Regions from separate parts of the Priestia sp. YIM B13491 genome, predicted to be linked through region 2. Evidence: a T-box and tRNA genes for the amino acid it is inferred to sense, from the RefSeq annotation. Region 2 holds a T-box; the other holds one or more tRNA genes.
The links. A T-box is a leader RNA that pairs with one kind of tRNA and senses whether it is charged. The one in region 2 lies ahead of trpS (tryptophan--tRNA ligase), so its partner is inferred to be a tRNA-Trp.
Positions count from the first base shown of each region.

Region 1: it has a tRNA-Trp gene. The T-box ahead of trpS (tryptophan--tRNA ligase) is inferred to sense a tRNA for this amino acid. The anticodon was not compared.

Region 1 is NZ_JBHZOR010000004.1:376,747-389,177, forward strand. Features, by position in the region: gene ACFX4E_RS16885 (GerAB/ArcD/ProY family transporter) at 1-861, opposite strand, end outside; gene ACFX4E_RS16890 (hypothetical protein) at 880-1,122, opposite strand; gene ACFX4E_RS16895 (GerAB/ArcD/ProY family transporter) at 1,219-2,337, opposite strand; gene ACFX4E_RS16900 (hypothetical protein) at 2,842-3,111, shown strand; gene ACFX4E_RS16905 (phospholipase D-like domain-containing protein) at 3,421-4,815, shown strand; tRNA gene ACFX4E_RS16910 (tRNA-Trp) at 5,037-5,110, shown strand; tRNA gene ACFX4E_RS16915 (tRNA-Leu) at 5,137-5,218, shown strand; tRNA gene ACFX4E_RS16920 (tRNA-Gly) at 5,238-5,309, shown strand; gene ACFX4E_RS16925 (Na+/H+ antiporter NhaC family protein) at 5,525-6,925, shown strand; gene ACFX4E_RS16930 (GerAB/ArcD/ProY family transporter) at 7,124-8,224, opposite strand; gene ACFX4E_RS16935 (Ger(x)C family spore germination protein) at 8,245-9,468, opposite strand; gene ACFX4E_RS16940 (spore germination protein) at 9,458-11,080, opposite strand; gene ACFX4E_RS16945 (YczF family membrane protein) at 11,226-11,450, shown strand; gene ACFX4E_RS16950 (GNAT family N-acetyltransferase) at 11,535-12,047, shown strand; gene ACFX4E_RS16955 (YjcZ family sporulation protein) at 12,236-12,358, shown strand.
Region 2 is NZ_JBHZOR010000002.1:875,201-887,631, reverse strand. Features, by position in the region: gene fabF (beta-ketoacyl-ACP synthase II) at 1-633, shown strand, start outside; gene ACFX4E_RS10480 (DUF2268 domain-containing putative Zn-dependent protease) at 740-1,513, shown strand; gene ACFX4E_RS10475 (ABC transporter ATP-binding protein) at 1,740-2,762, shown strand; gene ACFX4E_RS10470 (ABC transporter ATP-binding protein) at 2,762-3,745, shown strand; gene opp4A (oligopeptide ABC transporter substrate-binding protein) at 3,789-5,528, shown strand; gene opp4B (oligopeptide ABC transporter permease) at 5,550-6,515, shown strand; gene opp4C (oligopeptide ABC transporter permease) at 6,527-7,441, shown strand; gene ACFX4E_RS10450 (YjbA family protein) at 7,742-8,491, shown strand; gene trpS (tryptophan--tRNA ligase) at 8,520-9,509, opposite strand; T-box leader at 9,586-9,790, opposite strand; gene ACFX4E_RS10440 (peptide ABC transporter substrate-binding protein) at 10,455-12,101, shown strand; gene ACFX4E_RS10435 (ABC transporter permease) at 12,199-12,431, shown strand, end outside.

The DNA.
Region 1 (12,431 bases), on a different contig from region 2:
AAGAGAAACTTTAAAGAAAAGAGTAAGAAACCATATAATAGCAATAATTACTTCAATTCCTTGCAGAAAATTTCCCAGCTCAATTCGCTTAGCCATTTCGTATACAGGAAACATGGTAGTTGAAGAATGATAAGAGCCAATAACCATTATACAAAAGAGAATGATCGCTACCATAATAAATCCACCTAACAGACTTCCGCTCATTAAAGCTTTAGCACCTTTTTCAGGTTTTCTTAAATGAAGAGGAAATACCATCATTAAAGGAGCAAAAGTAAAATAAGTGATGCTAAGAAAGGTGAAAACCGAATGAGTAAGCGGCTTTAAGTGAATATCTAATAAAGGCATAAGGTTTTCGACTTTCATTTGAGGAGTCAGTGAGAAGATGAAAATTCCGAGAAGGCCAATAAACCAAGGGAAAAATATTTCACAGCAGCGTGCGATGGTTTCTAGTCCGAGTCTTGCTCCGAACACAACCACAAGCATAAAAATAATGTGAATAGCAATCAGCGGAGTTTCCATCATAATATGTGTATTTAAAAAACTCCCCACGTAGTATACAATGCGGCTGCATGTTATGACAGTAGACGTGACAAATAAACAAGATACACCTTTTCCTAGATATTTTCCAAACACTGCTTCATTGATTTCTATCAGATTTTTATCTTTAAATAACAGTCCGAGAGCTATATATACTTTCACTAATACAAATCCGCATACTACTCCAAGGATAGCTGGAATCCAAGCGGTTTGTTTAGAATCTACAGTCATAGCTGCTGGAGCAATAACAATTGTGCTTCCAATTGTATAAAGCATAACGAGCATGCGAAATTGAATCGTTGAAATTTTAACTACAGGTTTCACTGTATTCACTTCCTCGTCTTAACGTCTTAAGATAATAAATGAAGTAAAAAATATGCTGATTGGCTTGAAGATAGCAGCTGATAAATCAGAAGGATTTGGAACATTTAAACCAAGTGCTTTACAGATGCTTACGACCATTCCGATTGCAAGAACTGTATAGAATAGCCAAAGTTCTTTCTTCGCCTTTTTTTGCCGTAGTTTAGGTACTTCAAACCAAATGACGAGCGTGCAAACAATAAGTAACCCCAATACCCCTAGCATACACTAGCTCCTATACATGAATAATTAGTGTTATATTTTCCTGAAAAATAATTACTTATACTGAAGGTGCATTCTTTACTAAAGGTTTGTGAGTTTCTATCCATTGCTAGAACGCCGCTTTTTGTTTTGAATAAACCCTGCAATTAAAAGGAAAAGTGGATATAAGATGCCTACAAGTAAGCTGTAGGGAATCCACGTTTTTGTATCCCAATCCTTTTGATAAGAAACGCTTGGATACACAATAAGGGAAAGGGTAATCATGATGAGTGCGACTGGAAAAGAAAATAGTTTGTAGTCCTTTATATGAAATACATTGGCAAACCCCAAAAGAGTAGCGTAAAAGTAAATGCAAAGTTTAAAAAAGAGAGTAATAAACCACAAAATAGCAATGACTACTTCAATTCCTTGAAGAAAGTTTCCTACATCAATTCTTCTTCCTAATTCATAGCTTGGAAACATGGTGATTTGGGAGTAATAAGGACCAAGTACTAGAATTCCGAGTAAGATTAACGTAACCATCACTAGTCCACCGGCTATATTACCTATATAAAAGGATTGAGTTGCCTTTTTTGTGTCTGGTGTATGAGAAGGGAAAATCATAAGCAGAATGGTATAAGTCAAAGAACTCATGCTTAAAAACGTTAAAACAGCACGAATAAAAGCTTTTGGATGGATTTCGAACACCGGCTGAATATGCTCTATTTTAATTTGAGGGATCATAGACAAAATAAGAAGTCCGAATAATCCGACAAACCAAGGAAATAAAATCTCGGCACTTCGTGCAATAACTTCTATTCCTAGGCGTACTCCTACGATGACCACACCCATAAATGCAATGTGGATGGCTGTAAGCGGCGTGTAGGGAAGAATTTGTGTAGTGAGAAAATTTCCTACATAGTAAAGAACTTGACTGCTGATAAATAAATTGGATAACACAAAAACAACAGAAACGATCTTTCCAAATAGTTTGCCTAAAATTTTTTCGTTCATTTCCATCAGCGTAAGCGTTGGAAACATTTTTCCTAGTGAGGTAAAAAGCAAAACTAAGCCAATTCCTAATGCTACACCAAAGAGTGCGGCAATCCAGGCATCTTGATGAGCATCAGCTGTAATAGCGGCAGGTACAACAATAATTGTGCTTCCGATGCTATACAAAGTTACTAATTTGCGAAACTGCGCAGCTGAAATATTGATTTCATTAAGCAAAATGAGCACATCCTTTTGCCATATACACTAATTAAGTGATCCAACGGAATAATAAGTGACTTAAAGGTTGAAACATTACTTCTACCCAATCAGAAGGGTTGGGTAGAGGCAGCCGAAAGATTTTTGCAAGAGCGATTATGATGCTGATTGTCATGAACACAATAAAAATGTTCCGTTCCTTTTTATGAGAGTGTTGAGGTAATCTTTTTATTTCCATCCATATAATCCCTGCACAAATGATCAAAAAGGAAAGAAACAAGTGCATGCAGTCAACCCCAATACATTTTTTCGTTCAGATAAGCTATTCGTATGATGTCCGCTAAAGAAAGTGATTATACATTTTTGTAAAATATAGAAAGCATTTCAGGAGATAGAAGATATTTTCTAGGGCTCTTAAATGATTGAGGGATTTGTTATGAGGAATATTCACTTAGCTTTAACCTATTGAAGCGTCGTATGAATAAGTAGAAAAATGCCACACTAAAGAGTGAACAAATGGAAAGGAGCACTATGATGAAAAAATTCCCATACAATAAAGATAAACAACAATCGTTTCAAGCAGCACAGCAGGGGCATAAAGAAGCAGTAGATGCATATGAACAGGCAAATGAAGCTAAAAATGATGCATCGTACGGACATGAAGCGAAGCAAGCGATAGGTGAAGTGAATGAAGCCTCTCAGCAAATTGAGAATGCGCTTGAAAATGCTTCTGAAACACAGCGTCAGCGTTTAACAGAGTTTCAGCAAGATATAGAAGATATGGAGAACGACCTTAATCAGTAAAAGAGCCGCTGTTTTACTTAGGCAGGTTCACAATAGAGAGTATAAATTGTAAAAGCAGAAGGTAATGAACTTCTGCTTTTTTTATTGGTAGTGTAAACGTAGGTTTCGTGTATATAATTGCTTCTAGCTGTTGTTTGGAGGGAAAGGCGAAGACTGGCACGGAAATCAACAGTGGTGTAACAAATAATCCATCATTCCATTCTTATTTTAAAAGGTATAGAAGTTAAAAAAGTAAGAATCCTAATAAAAACAGAACGATAAGAATGGAAAGGGATTGTGACAGGAAATATGCTAATAAACATACTAATAATGATTGTCGTATTGTACTTCATATATGTATTCGTAACTGCAGTGGTACTGTTTTATGTCCCTTTGCACAAGGGAAAAGACTTAAAAGTAATGAATACTGAGAATTTTTACGGGAAGAAAGAATCTACAGACCGAGCTATGCTTTTGGAAAACGGTTATTTTTCAGGGCTTGTTCGAATGCAGATGATTCAAGAAGCGAGGCATACAATTGATATTGCGTACTTTTCCATCGGTAAAGGTCGTTCTTCGGATTTACTTATGGGCGCTTTATTCGAAGCTGCGGATCGAGGTATACGTATTCGCGTGCTGTTAGACGGGATCTCTCATGGGCTAAAAGGCAAGAGGAAAAATGTTCTTTATGCCCTAGCTTTCCACAATAATATAGAATTAAAGTACTATGAGCCCTTCACTATTTTTAAACCTTGGACATGGCATAATCGTCTTCACGATAAAATAATAGTAGTCGATGGCCAATTAGGTATTATTGGAGGACGAAACATTGGAGATAAATACTTGGCCAGTCAACCAAATAAAAATTTTGTCTATGACCGTGATGTGCTGATTTATAACACAAAGCAAGAAAGTCATAGTGTCATTCTCTCAATGGAGAAGTATGTAGAGAAATTATGGAATCATCCGTATACACGAAAAGCTTTTCCAAAGCTCAAGAAAACTAAACAATTTCGCGGTCTTTCAGGAAAGAAATTGTTGATAGATCAATACGAAGAGGCCAAAAAAGCAAACGAACCTTTTGTCCATCCTTATATTGTATGGAGAGAAGCAACGATCCCTACAAGAAAGATTTCTTTTATTACAAATCCTATTCAACGAATAAATAAAAGCCCTTTTATATGGAAAACGTTTATTAAGCTTTCCCAACAAGCTGAAAAATCCATTGTTGTTCAAAGCCCTTATATCGTACCAACAAAAGAGATGGAACAGTATATAGATAAGCGAGTAAAACCAAAAGTGCAAAGAATTATTTTAACTAATTCTATTACATCCACTCCAAATGCTATGGCTTTTTCTGCATACTTGGGAGTAAAGAATCGCGTCATAAAAGCTGGTTCGAAGCTTTATGAATATCAAAAGCCTTATTCAATTCACGGGAAATCTGTTGTTTACGATCAGCGTTTAAGTGCAGTTGGTTCTTTTAACCTAGATTCGCGCTCTGCATTTTTAAATACTGAATCCATGGTTATGATAGATAGTGAAGAATTTGCAGCTCAGTTAACAGGAGCTATTGAAGCTAAAATTTCTCACAGTATGCTTGTGGGAGATGAGGGAGAACCTGTGGATGTTAATACGGATTCTCAAAAAAACGTGCCTCCTGTAAAATCTGCACTCCTACATATTCTTTCGGTCTTTACACGATTTTGGAGATATTTTGTATAGTACTTTGTTACAGCAGAGTCTCTAAAAACAAATAGCGGAGATTAAAGAGGACTGCAGCTGGTGAAGGTAATGTGTAAAAAGCTGTGATATGCCTCACAGTTTTTTGAAAACCGCTAGTACTAGTTATGATTCATCAAAAGATCTATTGACGAAATTCCATATATGTTTTATTATGATATAGCGTCGTTAATAAACGAGGTTCTTTTGAAGAAATCATTTCTAGGGGCATAGTTTAAAGGTAGAACTACGGTCTCCAAAACCGTCAGTGTGGGTTCGATTCCTACTGCCCCTGCCACTTTGGAGTTAGCTTTTAATTCACACGCGGGTGTGGCGGAATTGGCAGACGCGCTAGACTTAGGATCTAGTGTCTTATGACGTGGGGGTTCAAGTCCCTTCACCCGCATCTTTACTTTCATATATGCGCGGAAGTAGTTCAGTGGTAGAACACCACCTTGCCAAGGTGGGGGTCGCGAGTTCGAACCTCGTCTTCCGCTTCTTTTCAAAAGCAGTTTGCATGTGCAAGCTGCTTTTTTTGTTGTAGAAATAAAGAGTTTTATTATGCTGTTTGTAATCAGAAATATTTTATTAAAGCAGTACTGCTTATACGTGTTGCTTTCGTGAATATACACACAATATTGGGGTTACATTAAAAGCTAATGAACGATACGTGAAGACATCTAATATGGTTTTTAAGATAGGGGAGAGTCCTATGGAATCTAGTTGGTTTTCGATTATACCGTTTTTAATTGTTATTCCCATAGCTATTTTCACGAAACAAGTGCTGCCAGGGTTGTTTTTAGGCTTATTAGTAGGCGCTTATTTAATTGATCATTCGATTATCGGAGGTGTTGAAAAGCTACTTCACTATGTTGTACAAGCTCTTAGAAATAAAATTAATATAGAAATCGTCGTCTTTTTATACGCGTTTTCAGGGCTTATCGGAATGATTAAGATGGCTGGAGGAGTTAAGGGGTTTGTGGAAACAGCTGCAGAAAGAATTGATACAAGAAAAAAAGCCCTTATTTTAACCTATGTTTCAACCATTGGAACATTCAGTGCTCCCACATTTCGTTTTGTGACGATCGCGCCCATCATGAGAGCGCTGCTGAAAAAAGTGAAAATGACGACAGCAGAGCTAGGGTTTGTTATTGAAACAACTGCTACTCCTGTTATCGTCTTAATTCCTGTGGCAACGGCATTTGTAGGGTATATGGTCTCAATCATTCAAATGGCAATTGATCATCAAGGCATAAAACAAGACGCTTATTCTTTGTTCATTCAAAGCATTCCTTATAACTTCTTTTCGATTGTGATTATTCTAGTAGGGATTTATTTCAGTTTTTTTCATCATTCAACATCTACGGCTCCTATGAAGCTAGAGGAAGAAGACGAAAAAGATTGGCATGATTGTCATCCTTGCGTGTCGAAGGATTTGCCTTCTAAGCCTTGGAATCTGTTAGTACCTTTACTTGTTGTGATTTCACTTACTTTACTTTTAACATGGTGGAGCGGGCATCATAAGAGCCACAGCTTTTTTGAAGCATTTATTAAAGCAGACGTGCTAGAAGCGATGGTAGTAGCTTTAATTATCACTACGTTAATTACCCTCATTTTTTTCTTGTTTCAGCGCTTTACATTACAGAATTTGCTTAATGGTTTTATCACAGGAGGCAATGACTTAATGTCCGTTATTCTGCTGTTATCGGTAGTATGGGGATTATCCGCTGTTACAGAAGACTTAGGTTTTTCAAATTTTGTGACGGCACATTCTAAGTGGATTCCTCAAATGTTTGTCACTCCTTTTATGTTTGTGTTTGGAGCTGCTATTTCTTACTTTATCGGGTCTGCTTGGGGGACATGGGGGATTTTAATGCCGCTTGGCGTATCGCTTGCAAGTTCTGCAGATCTTTCTTTGCCATTAATTATCGGTGCGGTGTTTGCGAGCGGTTCCTTTGGAGCATTTTCTTCACCTTTAAGCGACGATACGAATACCATCGCCAAAATATTAGATTTATCTGTTATTGAATATGCCAAATATAAATTAAAGCCAGCTTTAATTGCAGCGGGAATAACAGTTGCTTTCTATCTTGTTGTATCTTTCTTGTTTTAAATGAGGGAGTAGCTATCTATTCTTCACTTTTCATTTTTTTTAGCTTAACGTATGCATACAGCCCTAGTGATAGGCACACTAGCATGATACAAGTAAGCGGAAATAAGATTGTATTAACAAAATGATCATAAAACCATATATACACGAACATCACCTCGATAATTTTAACGCCATTTTTCTATTTATTAGAGATATATACTATCTGTGCTGCTTCTTCCTATTTTTCAAAAAGGCGATAATCAAAAGCAGTATAGGTATGATAGAAAATAGCGGCATATGTAAAAGAAATCTCGCTACGTGCAGCCCTTCATAAAGGTGTTCTTGAAAATTACTAGCGATTGTAACCGACAGAAATAACACAATGATGCCTAAAGGATACGCTAGACGGGAAGGCGATTTAATTTTAAATAAAGTAGCTGTACTTATTATAGAAGCATAAAACAAGATGCTAACTTTAAAATAAATCCCAATAACCATAGCGAACATAAAAAATACATCTAGACGCTCTAAAAAATCAGCTACTTGGATCGTTTGGACAGTACTCAGAAGAGGGAACTGTGATCTTGTCGTCAAATCAACTCCAAGCACGCTAATGTTAATGATCATCGTAATAATTAGGTTAATTCCGCTTAATCCCGTTGCGCATATCATGGTGACACTCGCTTTTTTGGGATTGCTCAAATAAGGAAGAAGCATGGTAAATACAATAGCTTCCGTGAAAGGAAAATACAGCGTTTCGGTTAAAGCAACTTTTGCAACGGGCAGTACTCCTTCTTTTAATACCGGCTGTAAGTTCTTAAAATCAATTAGTCCTGAGCTAATAATTAAGATGAAGCCTGCCACAGCCAGAAAGTACATAAAAATAAACAGAAGCTCTCCTGACCGGGCTATCGCTTCAATTCCTTTTCGGGTAATATAGATAATGACCAGCATTAATAAGGCATTGGCAATAAATAAAGGCGTATCGGGATAAGCAAAAGTAAGAAGCATCTCTCCGAAATCTCTTAGAACTCGTGATGCATCGTATAAAAAATAAACGATATATACGAATGCAAGAAGCGTTCCCAGTGCCTTACCTAAAATTTTCTGCATATATTCTGTGGGCAGGAGGTCCGGATAGTAGGAATAGAGCTTGTGATAAACTAAAAAGAAGAAAAAACTGCACAGCATTCCAATTAAAATAGCTAGCCATGCATCTTGCTTTGCTCTCATTGCAAGAGGAACTAATAAAGCACTTCCCAGCTCGAATAAAACCATGAGAATAAATAACTGAGTGGCGCTAATTTTTGCTTTTTCCATATAGCCAGAACCTCCTTACCTCATTGTTGTTTTTCTTTTACGCTAGAGAGAAACGATTTATTGCGCAGACCTGTTCGGCGAATGTAAGCTTCTACTTTAACGTCTACATCTAATTTTGGAAAATAAACGTCATCCCATTCTGATTTGAGTTTTTCCCACTGATTAGGCCGCGTGCGTGCTAGTGCTTCTCCAAATCCAAAGATGTCAACTTTGTCTGTCTGAGCTTGTTTAATAGCTGTTTGTAATTCTTTTTTTATTTCTTTACCTGCAGCTTTTTCCATTTTTTTGATTACAGCAGGTTGACGTGTATCAACAGGGACCTCCACTTCTCCAAGATCGCCTTCTACGCGAGTGTGAACGGACGCATAAGGTTTTCCTTTTACCATTTTTACAGATACATCCGTTTTTTGACGAACTGTTTGATAGGCAAGCGCTTCTTTTTTTCCTTTCCAGTCTACATTAATGTCGGTTCCTTGTATTTTATCAAGAATCCAAACGCTGCCTCTGGCTGGACTATTGTACAGCCAGTCGATTAACTTTCCATTTTTAAAAACAGCAATGCCAGAAGCACGAAGGGTAGCTTCTGGTGCGCTTTGCTGGAGGTTATCTAATTTTTCTGCTTGTTGAGGATTTCCAACTAAACGAAAACCCGAGACTAGTGCTTCTCCTCCAGGAGATTCGAGAGATCTCATCACTTCTTGAAAGGAAACCTTTAGATTTTCTCCCCATTTTCTTTGAGTGAACTCCAGCGTTTTCATAATTTTGTTTGCTGGAATTTTATCGACAGGCGTTAGTGCTTTTACCAAATCAGCAGCACTTGACTGGTTGGCGATTACTAAGGAAGTCGTAATTCGAAACTCAGGATCGCGATCAATAGAATCAATGAGAATGTTAATTCCTTCTTCACGCGCTAATTTTTCTCCGATCACGACTAAGTTGGTATGGGCATAATAAAGTCTTCGGGAAATTCTAGCTGAAGCGCGTCTGCTTGCTTCAACTAAATTATCGCCAGAAGCAGAATAGATCGTAACAGGCGGACTTTGGGTACCGCCGCCCCCTTGTAAGCCAGCTACATTTCCCGGGTTAATAATTTGAAAGGTAAGCTCATACCGCCCATCTTTCGTTTTATCAATGCCCATTGCCGATACAAATGCAAGATCCGTTAACTCTTTTTTACTCCAGCAGCTAGTAAGCAATACCATCATTATGGTCATTACCAGTAAAAATAAACTTTTACGTTTCATTTTGATCATCTTCTTCCATTTCCTGGTTAATCATACCTCTTGAAGAAGGAGGCTCAGGCTTTTGATGTTTGCTTTGACGAACTTTGTTATCACTAATTAATTTAGGTCTTCTTCTCATCGTCCACCATGGCAACCGTATCAAAGTATCTTCATTGCTTGCAGGAATAAACGGTGCTAATGGCGTCATATAAGGAACACCAAATGAACGTAAGCTGCACAGATGTCCAACTCCCATTAAAAGAATAAGAATAATACCATAGAAACCGAATGTAGCCGCTCCTAATATAAATAAAAAACGAATTAAACGCGCTGAAATAGCCATATCGAAAGACGGCGTTGCAAAGCTAGCAATAGCTGTAATCGATACGATAATAACCATAGCTGGTGAGACGATCCCCGCTTGAACCGCTGCTTGCCCAATAACAAGAGCTCCGACGATCGATACGGCAGAGCCGATAGCTTTTGGTAAACGAATCCCTGCTTCACGCAAAATTTCAAAGGTGACTTCCATAAAAAAAGCTTCCACAAACGCGGGAAATGGAACGGATTCTCGCTGTGCCGCAAGAGCTACAATAAGCGTCGTGGGTACCATCTCTTGATGAAATGTCGTAACCGCCACATACGTAGCAGGAGCGATAAGTGAAATCATAAACATAAACACCCGCAAAAGACGAATGGACGTCGCAATATCAAAGCGTGCGTAGTAATCTTCAGCCGATTGGAAAAATTGAATGAACAAAGCGGGAGCAATAAGGACAAAAGGAGTTCCGTCCACAAAAATAGCAATTCTTCCTTCTAAAAGGTTACCTGCCACCACGTCAGGTCTTTCTGTATTATAAATAGTTGGAAAAGGAGTGACCGTTTGATCTTCAATTAGCTGCTCAACATAACCTGATTCCAAAATACTATCAATATCAATATTTTTTAATCGCTTTCGAATTTCTTTTACAACTTTATCGTTTGCGATGCCATGAATATACATAAGAGTGACATCCGTTTTAGTTACTCGGCCAATCTTCATCGATTCTAGCCATAAGTCGGGTGTTTTAATAATTCGGCGCACCATGGCTAAGTTTGTGCCAATAGACTCAGTAAAGGCACCTTTTGGTCCCCGCACTACCATTTGGGTAGTAGATTCTGAAATGGCACGCTTTTCACCGCCTTGTGTACTCACGCTGAGTACGCGGTTTATGCCATCGACAATAAGAAGGCTGTCTCCTGACATCAAAGAAGACAGTAAATCATTCCAGTTGTCTCCAAACGATACGTTGCCGATTGTTACGATGTCTTCGGAAATTAACTCTAATGCATTTTTATCATTTAGTTCGTTTTTTTGATTATCTTTCATAAGAGACTGCAGTAAGTAATCTTGGATAGCCTGATTATCTACAATCCCTTCTATGTAGACGATAGCAGCAGCTAAGCTGTTATTGACGCCTATTTTAAAATGACGAATCACAATATCTGAGCTGTTTCCAGTTTTCTCTTTAATGAGGGTAAGGTTCTCAGACAGCAGATTCTTAAGAGAAGAAGCTGCTTGTTCGCTGCTTGTTTGATCTGCCTGAGGGGGAAGCTTATTTTTAGACTTTTGGTTTTTAAAGAATGAAGGCATAAATGAAAGCACCCTTACTATAGTTTTTATTAATTTGACCAAAAACCGTATAATTATGTAATTTTTAACAAAATATCTTTTGCATGATGGTAAATAAAAATGACGAACCTATGAGGTAAGTAATGATTAGGTGAGGAGTAGACATATGAAAATTATTGGAGTTAGCTTACTGCTATTTGGATCTGTGATCGCTCTTTCTGTAGGAATTGATCTTTTTCAAGGAACGAACATACTGCAGGCGCTATACAATGCGTTAAGCCCGTTTCGTGTAATGGAAGTGGCCGAATTATTTGTCCTTTTTTCTCTTTTATTTTTCTTTTTCGCAGAGTCACTTTATCTTGTTTTAAAGAAGCGTCAGCAAAAGCAATAGTAACTTGTGGTGCAAAGAGGTTTTTATATCTTCACTATCGAAACAAGCGTATAGAAAGATAGCTTTGAGATAGGGGAGAACCACATGAACATTGAGACTGACAGACTACTAATACGCAAATTTAAATATGAAGATTGGCAAGATGTCTACGCATATACATCTGATGCTAATGTCATGAAGTACATACCAGAAGGTGTTTTTAGTAAGGATGATGCGAAGAAATTTGTAAATGAAAATACGAAAGAAAATGTTAAAAATTTTCCAGTTGTCTTAAAAAACGAAAAAATTTTAATTGGTCATCTCGTCTTTTTTAACTATTTTGGGGACCATACTTATGAAATTGGTTGGGTATTTCATTCTCTCTATCATCAGAAAGGATATGCTTCAGAAGCGGCAAAAGCAATCGTGGACTATGGCTTTAACACAATGAAACTGCATCGGATTATTGCTACTTGTCAGCCTGAGAATACGTCTTCTTATCGTGTTATGGAGAAGATCGGGATGAGAAGAGAAGGGTATTTTAAAAAATGTATTCCAACTGAAAAAGGATGGTGGGATGAATATTATTACGCGATTTTAAAGGAAGAGTGGAAATGAGCTTTACTTTTACGGAATTGCATTTTTCGAGTTTTAAAGACGAAAACAAGCCCAATTTTTAAAAAATGAGCAGAACAGCAAACCAAAACGTCTAGGCAGACATACAATAAGCTATCCATGAGAAACACCCCATGTTTGAACCTTCTTTGTTTTAGCAACAGAAAATCACGTTGAAAGGGAGTGCTTGTATGTCTAATGCTGGATGTGGATTCGGTTCTGGTTTCGCTTTATTAGTTGTATTATTTATTCTATTAGTAATTATCGGATGTAGTTGTTATAGCGGTGGTTATGGTGGCGGCTACGGCTGCTAATTATATCACTGAATAGCCTAAAGAAATTTCTTTAGGCTTTTTTTATGTTCATTATAAAAAGCTGAAAGAGATG
Region 2 (12,431 bases):
TGTGCGAATAAAGCACTTTCTACAAATCCAGATCCTGCAACAGCATCTCGTCCGTTTGATAAAGACCGCGACGGCTTCGTTATGGGAGAAGGTGCGGGTGTTATTGTGCTTGAAGAGCTTGAACATGCACTAGCGCGCGGCGCACGTATTTATGCTGAAATTGTGGGCTATGGTTCAACAGGAGATGCTCACCATATCACAGCGCCAGCTCCAGGAGGAGAAGGCGGCGTTCGTGCAATGCGTCATGCCATTGAAGATGCAGGCCTACAGCCAAGTGATATTGATTACATCAATGCTCACGGTACAAGTACAGGATACAATGATAAATTTGAAACAATGGCTATTAAAGAAGTATTTGGTGACCACGCTCAAAAAGTAGCAATTAGTTCAACAAAGTCAATGACTGGCCACTTGTTAGGAGCTGCTGGCGGAGTAGAAGCTATTTTTAGTGTGAAGGCAATTCAAGACGGTATTCTTCCTCCAACAATTAACTATCAAACACCTGATGAAGAGTGCGATTTAGACTACATTCCAAACAAAGCGCGTAAGCAAGAAGTAAAAGCGGTGCTAAGCAACTCACTTGGATTTGGCGGTCACAATGCAACAATCATCTTTAAAAAATACGAAGCATAATGAAAAATTCTAGGCTGATGCCTAGAATTTTTTTTATTTTTAATAACCAAAAGAGCAGCTGTGAACATATCATGAAACAAAAGGATGAAGAAAGTGAGGGGAAAACATGCCGATTGTTTCAACTTCTACTTGGACGGAGCCGAAAGAAATAAGCCGTTATCTTGCGCGCTATTTTAAGAAATTAAAAGAAAAAGAATATATGGAATTACTTTTTAACTATGGAATGTGTCCGCCTTCTTTAATGTTTATAAAAGAATTAGAAGAAATGAAGAAAAGACAGGTTTGGAAGAAAGTTAAAGCACATTATGAGAAGCTTAAAAAAGCATGGAATGGGCCCGATGTAGCAGTACTAGTGCTTCCAAGCAATCCTAGAAATCGAAAAATGCAGCGTGAATTTAATGGAAGAGCAGGTGTCGCTTTTACCGATAAATTATTTGTGTTTATGACAAGTCATACATCTGATGAAGAAATGTTAGCGGTACTTACCCATGAATACCATCACGTTTGCAGGCTAAAAGCCATTAATAAATCTGATGAAACGATTACTTTGTTAGACGCTATGATGATGGAAGGGTTAGCTGAAAGAGCTGTAGAGGAGTATTGCGGTAAAAAATATTTAGCTCCGTGGACAAATTATTATACCATTGAAGAAGCTAAAAAAATGTGGGAAAAGCATGTTAAACCTTATTACAATCTGCGCGCTGATGAAAAGAAATATGATCAACTGTTATTCGGCCAAAATTGGTATCCAGAAATGATGGGCTACAATATTGGTTATCATCTTGTTACTTCATGTATAAAGCCTCACACTTTAACTACTACACAGCTGCTTCCTCTTAGCACCAATACTATCTTAAAAAAATCTGCGTTCCAACTGTAAAAAAACAAGTTCTATATACCTAAAATTAAAAATAGTAAATTTTATCCTATTTCCAACAAAAAATTAGGAGGTTTATGCGTTAAAGTGCCGAAGGGATATTCAGAAATCATTATTTTAAAAATAAAAAATATAATTAATTTTCAAAATATATTGATTTTGTAATGAAATTGTAATAATATCTTATTCAAATATAACAATTTTCAGAAAAATGAGGTGTGCACTATAAATGGATAAAAAGCCCGTCGAATCAACACCTTTACTAGAAGTGAAAAATTTACAAACTGCTTTTTCCATTAATGATTCCTGGCATAATGCTGTGGACGACGTGTCGTTTCAAGTCGGACGAAAGCGAATTATAGGGGTTGTAGGAGAATCTGGCTGTGGAAAAAGCGTATTGTCTTTATCCGTTATTGGGCTATTACCTAAAGTAAATAGTCAAATTAGAAGCGGAAGCGTTTTATTTAACGGAAAGAATCTTACGCACTTATCAGAAGATGAGATGAATGATGTTCGGGGGAAAGACATCTCAATGATTTTCCAAGAACCGATGACATCCCTTAATCCTGTGTTAACCATTGGGTATCAGCTGCAGGAAGTATTGTTTAACCATATGAATATATCGAAAGCGGAAGCGCGTGAAAAAAGCATTGCGCTTTTAAAAAGCGTTGGTATTTCGAGATCCGAAAAGCTCATTGATGAATATCCGCATCAGCTGTCAGGAGGAATGAGGCAGCGTGTCATGATTGCCATGGCGGTAGCTTGTCAGCCTAAACTTTTAATTGCTGATGAGCCGACAACGGCACTAGATGTTACGGTTCAAGCTCAAATTTTAGAATTGCTAAAAGAAATTCAAGAAAGCAATGATATGTCTATTATTATGATTACACATGATTTGGGAGTAGTTGCTGAGATGTGTGATGAAGTGATTGTCATGTATGGCGGAAAAATTGTGGAGCATACAGATGTTGATACGTTATTTTATGCCCCAAAACATCCGTACACGAAAGCGCTTCTTCACTCAATTCCACGCATGGAAGATGATGTAGAAGTATTAAATACGATCAAAGGAATTGTGCCTTCTCTTGTAAACATGCCGCGGACAGGCTGTCGTTTCGTTAACCGATGTCCTCATGCAATGGAAGACTGCAGTTCCGTTACGCCTGTTCTTCGCCAGGATTCACAGGGGCATGATGTCGCATGTCTGCTGTATAAAAATAGCTATCCGTCAAAAGGAGTGAAGACAAGCTAATGACTAAAGCGGTGAAAGATGTATTGCTAGAAGTTCAGCATTTAAAAACCTACTATCCTATTCACGGCGGATTTTTCCGAAAGAAAATTGGTGATGTAAAAGCAGTTGACGGTATTTCTTTTGCTATTCGAAAAGGAGAAACGCTCGGTCTAGTAGGAGAATCTGGCTGTGGAAAATCCACGGCAGGAAGAACGATTTTAAGACTGTTGGAACCAACTAGCGGAAAAATTATTTTCGATGGTAAAGATATCACAGAAGCAAAAGGAACTTCTCTCCGTAAAATTAGACAAGATTTTCAAATGGTTTTTCAAGATCCCTATGCTTCCCTCAATCCAATGCAAATGGTTGGAGATGTGATTTCTGAACCAATTCGGAATTTTACAGGAAAATCAACCAATCAATTAAAATCAGAAGTTATGAATCTACTTACAAAAGTAGGGTTACCGGAAGATGCATACTATAAATATCCTCACGAATTTTCCGGTGGACAGCGTCAGCGGATTGGAATTGCACGTGCACTTGCACTTCGTCCAAAACTTATTATTGCTGATGAACCGGTATCGGCACTCGACGTTTCTGTCCAATCACAAGTTTTAAACCTTCTAAAAGAACTTCAACAAGAATTCGACCTAACCTTTTTATTTATTGCCCATGATTTGAGTGTTGTTAAACATATGAGTGACCGTATCGGTGTTATGTACCTAGGTGGTTTAGTGGAAATTGCTGATAAGAAAAGTCTGTACGCAGAGCCATTGCACCCTTATACGCAAGCGCTTGTATCGGCTATACCTGAACCAGATCCGCGAAAGAAAAAACAGCGTATTATTTTACAGGGAGATGTGCCAAGTCCAATTGATCCGCCAAAAGGCTGTGCGTTTCATCCTCGCTGTATACATGCAATGGCGGAGTGCAGCCAAACGAAACCTGCCTTAAAGGAGGTGAGACCTGGCCATCAAGTAGCTTGCCATTTATATAACTCGTAAAAGCTACATACGAACAGATTATTAGTTAAATAGGGGGAACGTCATGATGAAAAAGAAATCGTTTTTATCACTTGTTTCCATTTTGCTTGTGCTGTCGCTTTTTCTAGCGGCATGCAGCGGTGGAAGCAGTTCTTCATCTTCTAGTAATAAAGAAGGCGGAGAAACAAAAACTGAAAGTGCAAAAACAGACAAGCCAAAAGATGGCGGGACGATTACGTATGGGATTGACGGAGCGCCGGAAGGAGTATTCGATTTTAGTTTCTATCAAGGTGAATACGACGCTAACGTTCTGCAATTTATTAATGAAGGTCTTTATGATTACGATAAAGAGATAAAAATTCAGCCCAACTTAGCTACTTGGAAAATTAGTGATGATAAATTAACATATACCTTCAAATTAAAAGAAGGTGTTAAATGGCACAATGGCGATGAGCTAACAGCTGATGACTTTAAGTATACTTATGAGACAATAGCAAATAAAGATTACACAGGACCGCGTTATGCCAATGTAGAAATTATTAAAGGTGCTCAAGAATACCACGATGGCAAAGCAGACTCTATTTCTGGAGTAGAAGTTGTTGATCCTCATACGTTTAAAGTAACGTTTAAAGATGTTCGAGTGAATAACCTAGACACGTTATGGGCATATCCAATGCCGAAGAAATATTATGAAGGTATTGCTGTGAAGGATCTTCAAGAATCGAAAAAAGTTCGTCAGGAGCCAATTGGTGTAGGTCCTTTTAAAGTAAAGAAAGTAGTATCAGGAGAGTACGTGGAATTAGAGCGTAATGATGACTATTGGCAAGGGAAGCCTCACTTGGATAAAGTTGTCGTAAAGGTTATTGATCCATCTGTTGCGGCCGGAGCTTTAAAGAAAAATGAAATCGATGTATTAAGTGTACGCCCAGCAGATTTAGGACAAATCAATAAATTGGACAACATTGAACTTCTCGAAGGAAAAGCATCTATCTATTCTTATATAGGCCTTCGTTTTGGTCATAGAGATAAGGACAAAGGTATCAGTGTAGACGATTATGATAAGTTTAAAGATAAAAAAGTGCGTCAAGCGCTAATGTATGCATTAAATCGACCAGCTATGATTAAAGCGTTCATGAATGATAAAGCAACGGTTTCAAATACGGTTATTCCGTCTGTTTTCTGGTTAGCAGCAGATCCAAAAGATTTAAACCAGTATAAATATAACCCAGAAAAAGCTAAAAAATTATTAGCAGAAGCAGGTTATAAAGATGTAAATGGCGATGGATTTGTTGAAGATCCAGACGGTAAGCCATATAAGATCTCGTTTGGACATTACGCTGGCCCAGCAAACTTTGAGGGGCGTGCAAAAGCCATTATTCAAGCATGGAACGATATTGGTGTGAAAACTGAATTAGCATCGGGTTCATTAATTGAATTTAACTTATACAATGAAATGAAAGAAAACGATGATAAATCGTTAGATGCATTTTTTGGCTCATGGGGAACAGGATATGACCCAGACCCAAGTATTACGTGGGGATCAAATGCAGAGTGGAACCATGGTCGTTGGATTAATAAAGAATCTGATCAGCTGATTAAAGATTCGTTAAGTGAAAAAGCATTTGATGATAAATATCGTAAAGATGTTTCTGTGAAGTGGCAGAAGTTATTCAACGAAGAGCTTCCAGCCCTTCCTTTATGGGAAAATGTTAACATCTATGCAGTTAATAAACGTCTTAAAAATGTAACGATGGATCCAGATACAATCATCCTAGATTCACATAAGTGGTCAGTGACAGAATAATTAAAAGAAGGAGAATCAACGATGCTACAATACTCATTAAGACGTATTTTAGGAATGATTCCTATGTTGATTCTAATCTCCTTTGTCGTTTTTTCCCTGGCAAAAATGATGCCAGGGGACCCTTTTGGGGGCATGATTGACCCAAGTAAGACAGATCCAAAATATATCGAAGAGATGCGTGATAAGCTTGGATATAATGATCCTATCTATGTACAGTATTGGACTTGGATTAAAGGGGTGCTTCAAGGAGATCTTGGAAAATCAACAACACATAAGTTGCCGACACTTGAAATTATAAAAGAACGTATGCCTAATACTATATTTTTAGCGCTGACTTCATTATTTATTACTTATGTATTTGCTTTTATACTGGGGATGTATGCAGGTAAAAAACCGTATACTTTAGGAGATAATCTAATTGCAGGGTATAACTATTTTGCATTAGCGGTTCCATCGTTCATTGCTGGAATTGTAGGAATTTATTTCTTTTCTTTTCAGCTAGATTGGTTTCCATTTAGCGGTTCAGTAGAAGTTGGATTAGAAAAAGGAACGTGGGCATATATACAAAGTAGAATACATCATGTTATTCTCCCAGCTTTAATATTAGGACTGATGTCAACTGCTCAATATACGCAGTTTTTACGTAATGATATTATTGAAAACAGTCGCAAAGATTTTGTGCGCACAGCCAGAGCAAAAGGGACAAAAGAATCTAAAATTTATAATGTTCATATCTTACGCAATTCAATGATTCCTCTTATCACCTTCTTAGGTTTTGACCTTGTAACAGTAATTGGAGGAGCTATTATTACAGAAACAATTTTTACATACCCAGGTATTGGAATGTTATTTGTAGAATCTGTGTCGACCCGGGATTATTCTGTAATGATGTCACTAACGATGCTATTTTCAGTACTTACACTACTTGGAAATTTACTTGCAGATGTGTTATACGGCGTAGCAGATCCGCGTATTCGTTTGGATTAGGAGGAGAAAGTATGGAAATTGTAACGAAAAAAGATGTACAGCCAGAAGTGAATATGAAAGCTCCTAAAAACCTTTCTCCATGGGCGATTGCGCGAAAGAAGTTTGTTAAAAATAAACTGGCCATGATAAGTTTAGCTTTTATGATTGTGATTACGCTTCTTGCCATTTTTGCACCGCTGCTTACAAAAGCAGATATTACACGTATCGACTATATGGCGATGAATGCAGCGCCTTCTAGTGAGCATTGGTTTGGAACGGATACAAATGGGCGAGACGTATTTGCACGTACATTGTATGGAGGAAGAACTTCGTTACTGATTGGAGTTGCTTGTACAACGCTCGTTATTTTAATCGGAACTTTTATTGGTTCGATTGCGGGTTATTACGGGGGCAAGGTGGATCAATTCTTAATGCGTTTTACAGACTTTGTATTAAACTTTCCGCTAATTGTTTTCGTTGTAGTGTTAAATACAATCCTAATTGGAAAGATCTCAGGCGTTTGGACGCTCATCCTAGTTGTTAGTTTCCTAAGCTGGGGAAGTACGGCCCGGCTGGTTCGAAGCAAAGTCTTGGCTGAAAAAGAAAATGAATATGTGCTTTCAGCTGTTTCCATTGGGTGCAGCCCGTTTAAAATCATCTTTAAACATTTGCTGCCAAATGTGTTTTCAACGATTGTGGTTCAAGCCAGTTTGCAGATGGCGATCCTTATTGTGTTTGAGTCAGCGATTAGCTTTATCGGTTTTGGCGTGCCGGCTGATACGCCAAGCTGGGGGAATATGCTGACAGAAGCAAGGGAATCAGATGTGCTGCAGAATAAGCCTTGGATGTGGGTTCCGCCAGGTTTAGCTATTACATTTACGATCCTAGCTATCAACTTCATTGGTGAAGGATTAAAAGATGCTTTGAATCCCAAATCTCTTCGTTAAAAATCTATCACAAAAGTGTGATAGATTTTTTTAGGTTTGTCAGACCTCCTGACAAACCTATTACTATAGAAGAAACTCGGATTTTTTTCTGCTTATAGGGGTCGATATAGCTCATAAAGCCTTTAGCAATCATTAGCACTGGCGTTATATCTGTGCTTCGAAATAAGTGCATTTGAACAATAGCCAACAACGAAGGTATTTTACAATTAATTTTTAGAAAAATAACATCATTTGGAATAAAAATTCCTTTCTCTGCCTATACTGATGGATAACAAACAGATAGTAAGTGAGGGGTAAATTATGCTATATCTTCATGATGTATGGGTTAATTGGTTTGAAGGCGAAGAAAACGGTTATAATGTGTGTCATTTCCATGAGTGGAGAAAAGACGATTGTGTAGAACTGCTCGATCAAGCACCGTTATTAAAAGTAAATCCGCTTTTATTTCATTACATTGAAAATGATCTTTCCGAGCTACCTCAACAACTACTACAAGATGTCTATCAGAAAGCATACATTCGGAAAAATCATGAACGCACGCAGGTTGAATATTGTTTTATCGTTACAGATGGAACGAATATTTTAGCAATTGATACGATGGGATATCATATTCCAATTCGAAAAAGCCGCTTAATTCCAAGACAAGAACAGTTAGTCTATGAGATGATTGCGGATCAAGAAGAGCTAGAATATAAGTTCAGTGAAGACGAGCTGAATAAAAAAGAGCATCATATTCTTTCACCGTCTCCTGAAACGATGAGAGGACTAACACGTAAAGAACGTCAGCTAAAACAGCTGTTATTTATGGCACTTGATCAGCTACATACAACAAAAAATACAGCTCAAATCCGCTACTGGTACACGGAGTGGAATCCAACGAAGTACGAAGACATTCAAGAGATGCCGTTTCAAGACGTGTGGAATCAGCTATACGATGAAACGAAGTCAGGGTGGTCACCGAAGCATAAATTATTATGCGAGCGCTTAGTAAAAGGACAACCTTTCTTTGAAAAACTTTGGGAAATTGAACAAGAGCCAAAAGTTAATTAAAAAAAACGACTGCATAGCAGTCGTTTTTTTAACGTTTACGGCCAATTCCCATTGCGTTTCGCATTTTGCGAAGCATTTTATTAGCCGTTGCATTTGCTTTATCGGCACCTTGATCTAAAATATCATCTAGCTCGCTAGAATCAACTAATTCATAATATCTTTTTTGAATTGGAGCAAGTGCTTCAGCTACCACTTTGGCTGTGTCAGCTTTAAAGTCACCATAACCTTTGCCTTCGTACATCGCTTCAATGTCTTCGATCGATTTATTGGCTAGGATTGAATAAATACTTAATAAGTTTGAAATACCTGGCTTATTTTCTTTATCGTAGCGAACAATACCTTCTGAATCCGTTACGGCACTTTTGATTTTCTTTTCAATTGTTTTAGCGTCATCCAAGAGCGTAATGAAAGCTTTTTGGTTTGGATCGGACTTGCTCATTTTTTTCGTAGGATCTTGAAGAGACATGACGCGTGCGCCCACTTTTGGAATACGTACTTCAGGGATAGTGAAGATATCATTGTATTTTTTGTTAAAGCGCTCAGCTAAGTCACGCGTTAATTCTAAATGCTGCTTTTGATCTTCACCAACTGGAACCAAATCGGTGTTGTATAAAAGAATATCCGCTGCCATTAATGGAGGGTAAGTTAGTAATCCTGCTGATACTGCTTCTTTTCCAGCAGATTTATCTTTAAACTGAGTCATGCGTTCAAGTTCACCGATATACGCTACGCACTGTAACATCCATCCCGCTTCTGTGTGGGCAGGCACTTCCGATTGAATAAATAAAGTCGATTTTGCTGGATCAATTCCTACCGCTACATACAGAGCAGCAAGGCTGCGAATGTTTTTACGAAGTGCTAAACGATCTTGAGGCGTTGTAATTGCATGCTGATCTACAATACAAAAATGACAGTTATAGTCATGTTGAAGTTCAACAAATTGCTTCATCGCTCCAATGTAGTTACCTAAAGTGATTGTACCGCTTGGTTGAATACCTGAAAAAATTGTTTTCATCAAATCTTCCTTTCATCTGCACATATATGATGCTAATTTACGGATACAACATAAAAAGGCCCATCCACTCCTAGCATAAGCTAGGGGCGAATGGACCGCGTTGCCACCCTAATTAGCACACATAATTGTGAACTATCTTTATTCATGTAACGTTGAGGTCAACGTTCAAGCTTTGCACTTGAAAGCTCCAAAGTCCATTCTGCAGGTTTCAATGTTTGTTCTCACCAGCCACAAACTCTCTAAAAATGAAAATTCTGCATACTACTCTTTTTCACAGCTTTAATTATATAGTTATTCGTTATTATAACGCGAAAAAGCAGGAATTTAAACATCTTATCGCTAAAAAGTTTTATAAGACAATTTACTGGAATTTTTCAGCGGCAAAAAAAGACAAGAACCTTTTAATTAAAGCATTTCTTGATGAAAATTTGGTGGAGGATTTGGTAAAAATCTTTTATTTAGTATTTCTAATAACTTTGTAATACTCTTGTAATACCTATACTACAAAAAAGATTTTAGAAGTCTGACAAGTAGGCACAATCCTTATAAGATAAGGTTTTTTCCCTCGTGACAAAAAATACCATTAAATAATAGTATTGCAATAAATTTTTAAAATATTTATAATAGGCGTAACAAACATATTTTTTACAAAGGTATTACAATTTCTTAATTTTTCAGAAAACACAAAATAGACAATGTTTTGTTTCAATTAGCGAATTTGTAATGAATGAGTCTTCTACATATTAAGCGCATACATTGGATTTACAGCATGTAAACAATTGATGACAGTTTCATAGAGTAGAAGAATAATTTTGCAGTGAGGTCTTTAATACTCTACTACGTGAAAAAATAACTGATTATTTTGTATTGAAAGAGGATTAAGAAATTAGTGCATATCAAAAAAATATGGTTGCCACACAAACAAAATTTAATAGGGGGTAACACGCAATGAAGAAAAGGTTGTCGATTCTTTTCAGTTTGCTGCTTGTAATGAGCTTGTTTTTAGCTGCATGTGGATTTAACAAAGAATCTGGTGGCAGTGAAAATGCTAGCAGTGATGGCGGCGACAAGAAAAAAGAGCAAGAGCTTCGCGTAAACATTAAAACTGAGCCTTTTTCACTAAACCCAGGCTTAGCTAATGATTCAACGTCATCAAACGTATTATTACAAACATTTGAAGGTTTAACTCGTATCGGTAAAGATGGAAAACCTGAAAATGCAATGGCGAAAGATGTGAAGGTCAGCGATGATCAAACTAAATATACGTTTACGATTCGCGACGATGCAAAATGGTCAAATGGTGACCCTGTAACAGCAAAAGATTTCGAATATGCATGGAAATGGGCGTTAGATCCTAAAAACGAATCTCAATATGCATACCAATTATACTATGTTAAAAATGCACAAGCTGCTAATGAAGGAAAAGGTTCATTAGATGATGTTGCGGTTAAAGCAACAGATGATAAAACGCTTGAAGTAACATTAGAAAATCCAACGCCATATTTCTTGGAATTAACAGCTTTCTATACGTACTTCCCAGTGAATACGAAAATTGCTGAATCAAATGAAAAATGGTACACAAATGCAGGCGAAAACTATACGTCAAACGGTCCTTTCAAGCTTAAAACTTGGAAACATAATGACAAAATCGAGTTAGTTCCTAATGAAAACTATTGGGATAAAGATGCTGTAAAACTTAAAAAAGTTGAAATGTACATGATCAATGATAACAACACTGAACTTTCAATGTTCAAAAACGGTGAATTAGACTGGGCGGGTATGCCTACTGGTCAATTACCAGCTGATGCACTTCCTGAATTAAAGAAAGACGGTTCATTAAACATTCAAGAGATTGCAGGTACTTACTGGTACAAGTTTAATACAGAACAAAAACCTTTAGATAACGTGAACATTCGTAAAGCATTAGCTTATGCAATTGATCGTAAAGGTATTACAGAACAAATTACAAAAGACGGTTCAGTTCCAGCGATGGCGGCTGTACCCCCAACAATGTTTGAAGACAACAAAAAAGGTTACTTCAAAGACAATGATGTGAAAAAAGCAAAAGAATATTTAGAAAAAGGCTTGAAAGAAATGGGCCTTAAAGACGCTTCAGAACTACCAGCAATTAAGGTTTCATACAACACGGATGAAAAACATGCAAAAATTGCACAAGCTGTTCAAGATATGTGGAAGAAAAACCTTGGTATTAAAGTACAGTTAGACAACTCTGAGTGGGCTGTTTACATTGAAAAATTACACCAAGGAGATTATCAAGTTGGACGTATGGGCTGGTTAGGAGATTTTAACGATCCAATCAACTTCTTAGAATTGTTCCGTGATAAAAAAGGCGGAAACAATGATACAAACTGGGAAAACCCAGAATATAAAAAGTTATTAATTGACTCTCAAAAAGAAACAGATCCTAAAAAACGTCTGGAAATGTTGAAAAAAGCAGAAGGTATCTTCATGGATGAAATGCCAGTGGCACCAATCTACTTCTATACAAACGCTTGGGTACAAGATAAGCAGCTGAAAGATGTTGTGATGTCTGGACTTGGAGACATTCAGATTAAATGGGCTCATTTTGAGTAAGTAACATCAATTATGACAAAGGGTATATGGGGCCTGGTGCTCCATATACTTTTCTTTCTTGTGCGCGAATTTTGTAAAAATATGGAGGTGTGTCAGGGTGTTCAAATATATAGGAAAACGACTTATTTATATGTTTCTATCATTATGGCTGATCGTAACAGCGACCTTTTTCTTAATGCGTGCTGTTCCAGGAGGTCCATTCACATCAGAAAAGCAGCTTCCCCCTGAAATTCAAAAAAATCTAAATCAGTATTACGGTCTAGACCAGCCTTGGTACCATCAGTACTTTGATTATTTAACATCAATTTTAAAGTGGGATTTTGGTCCATC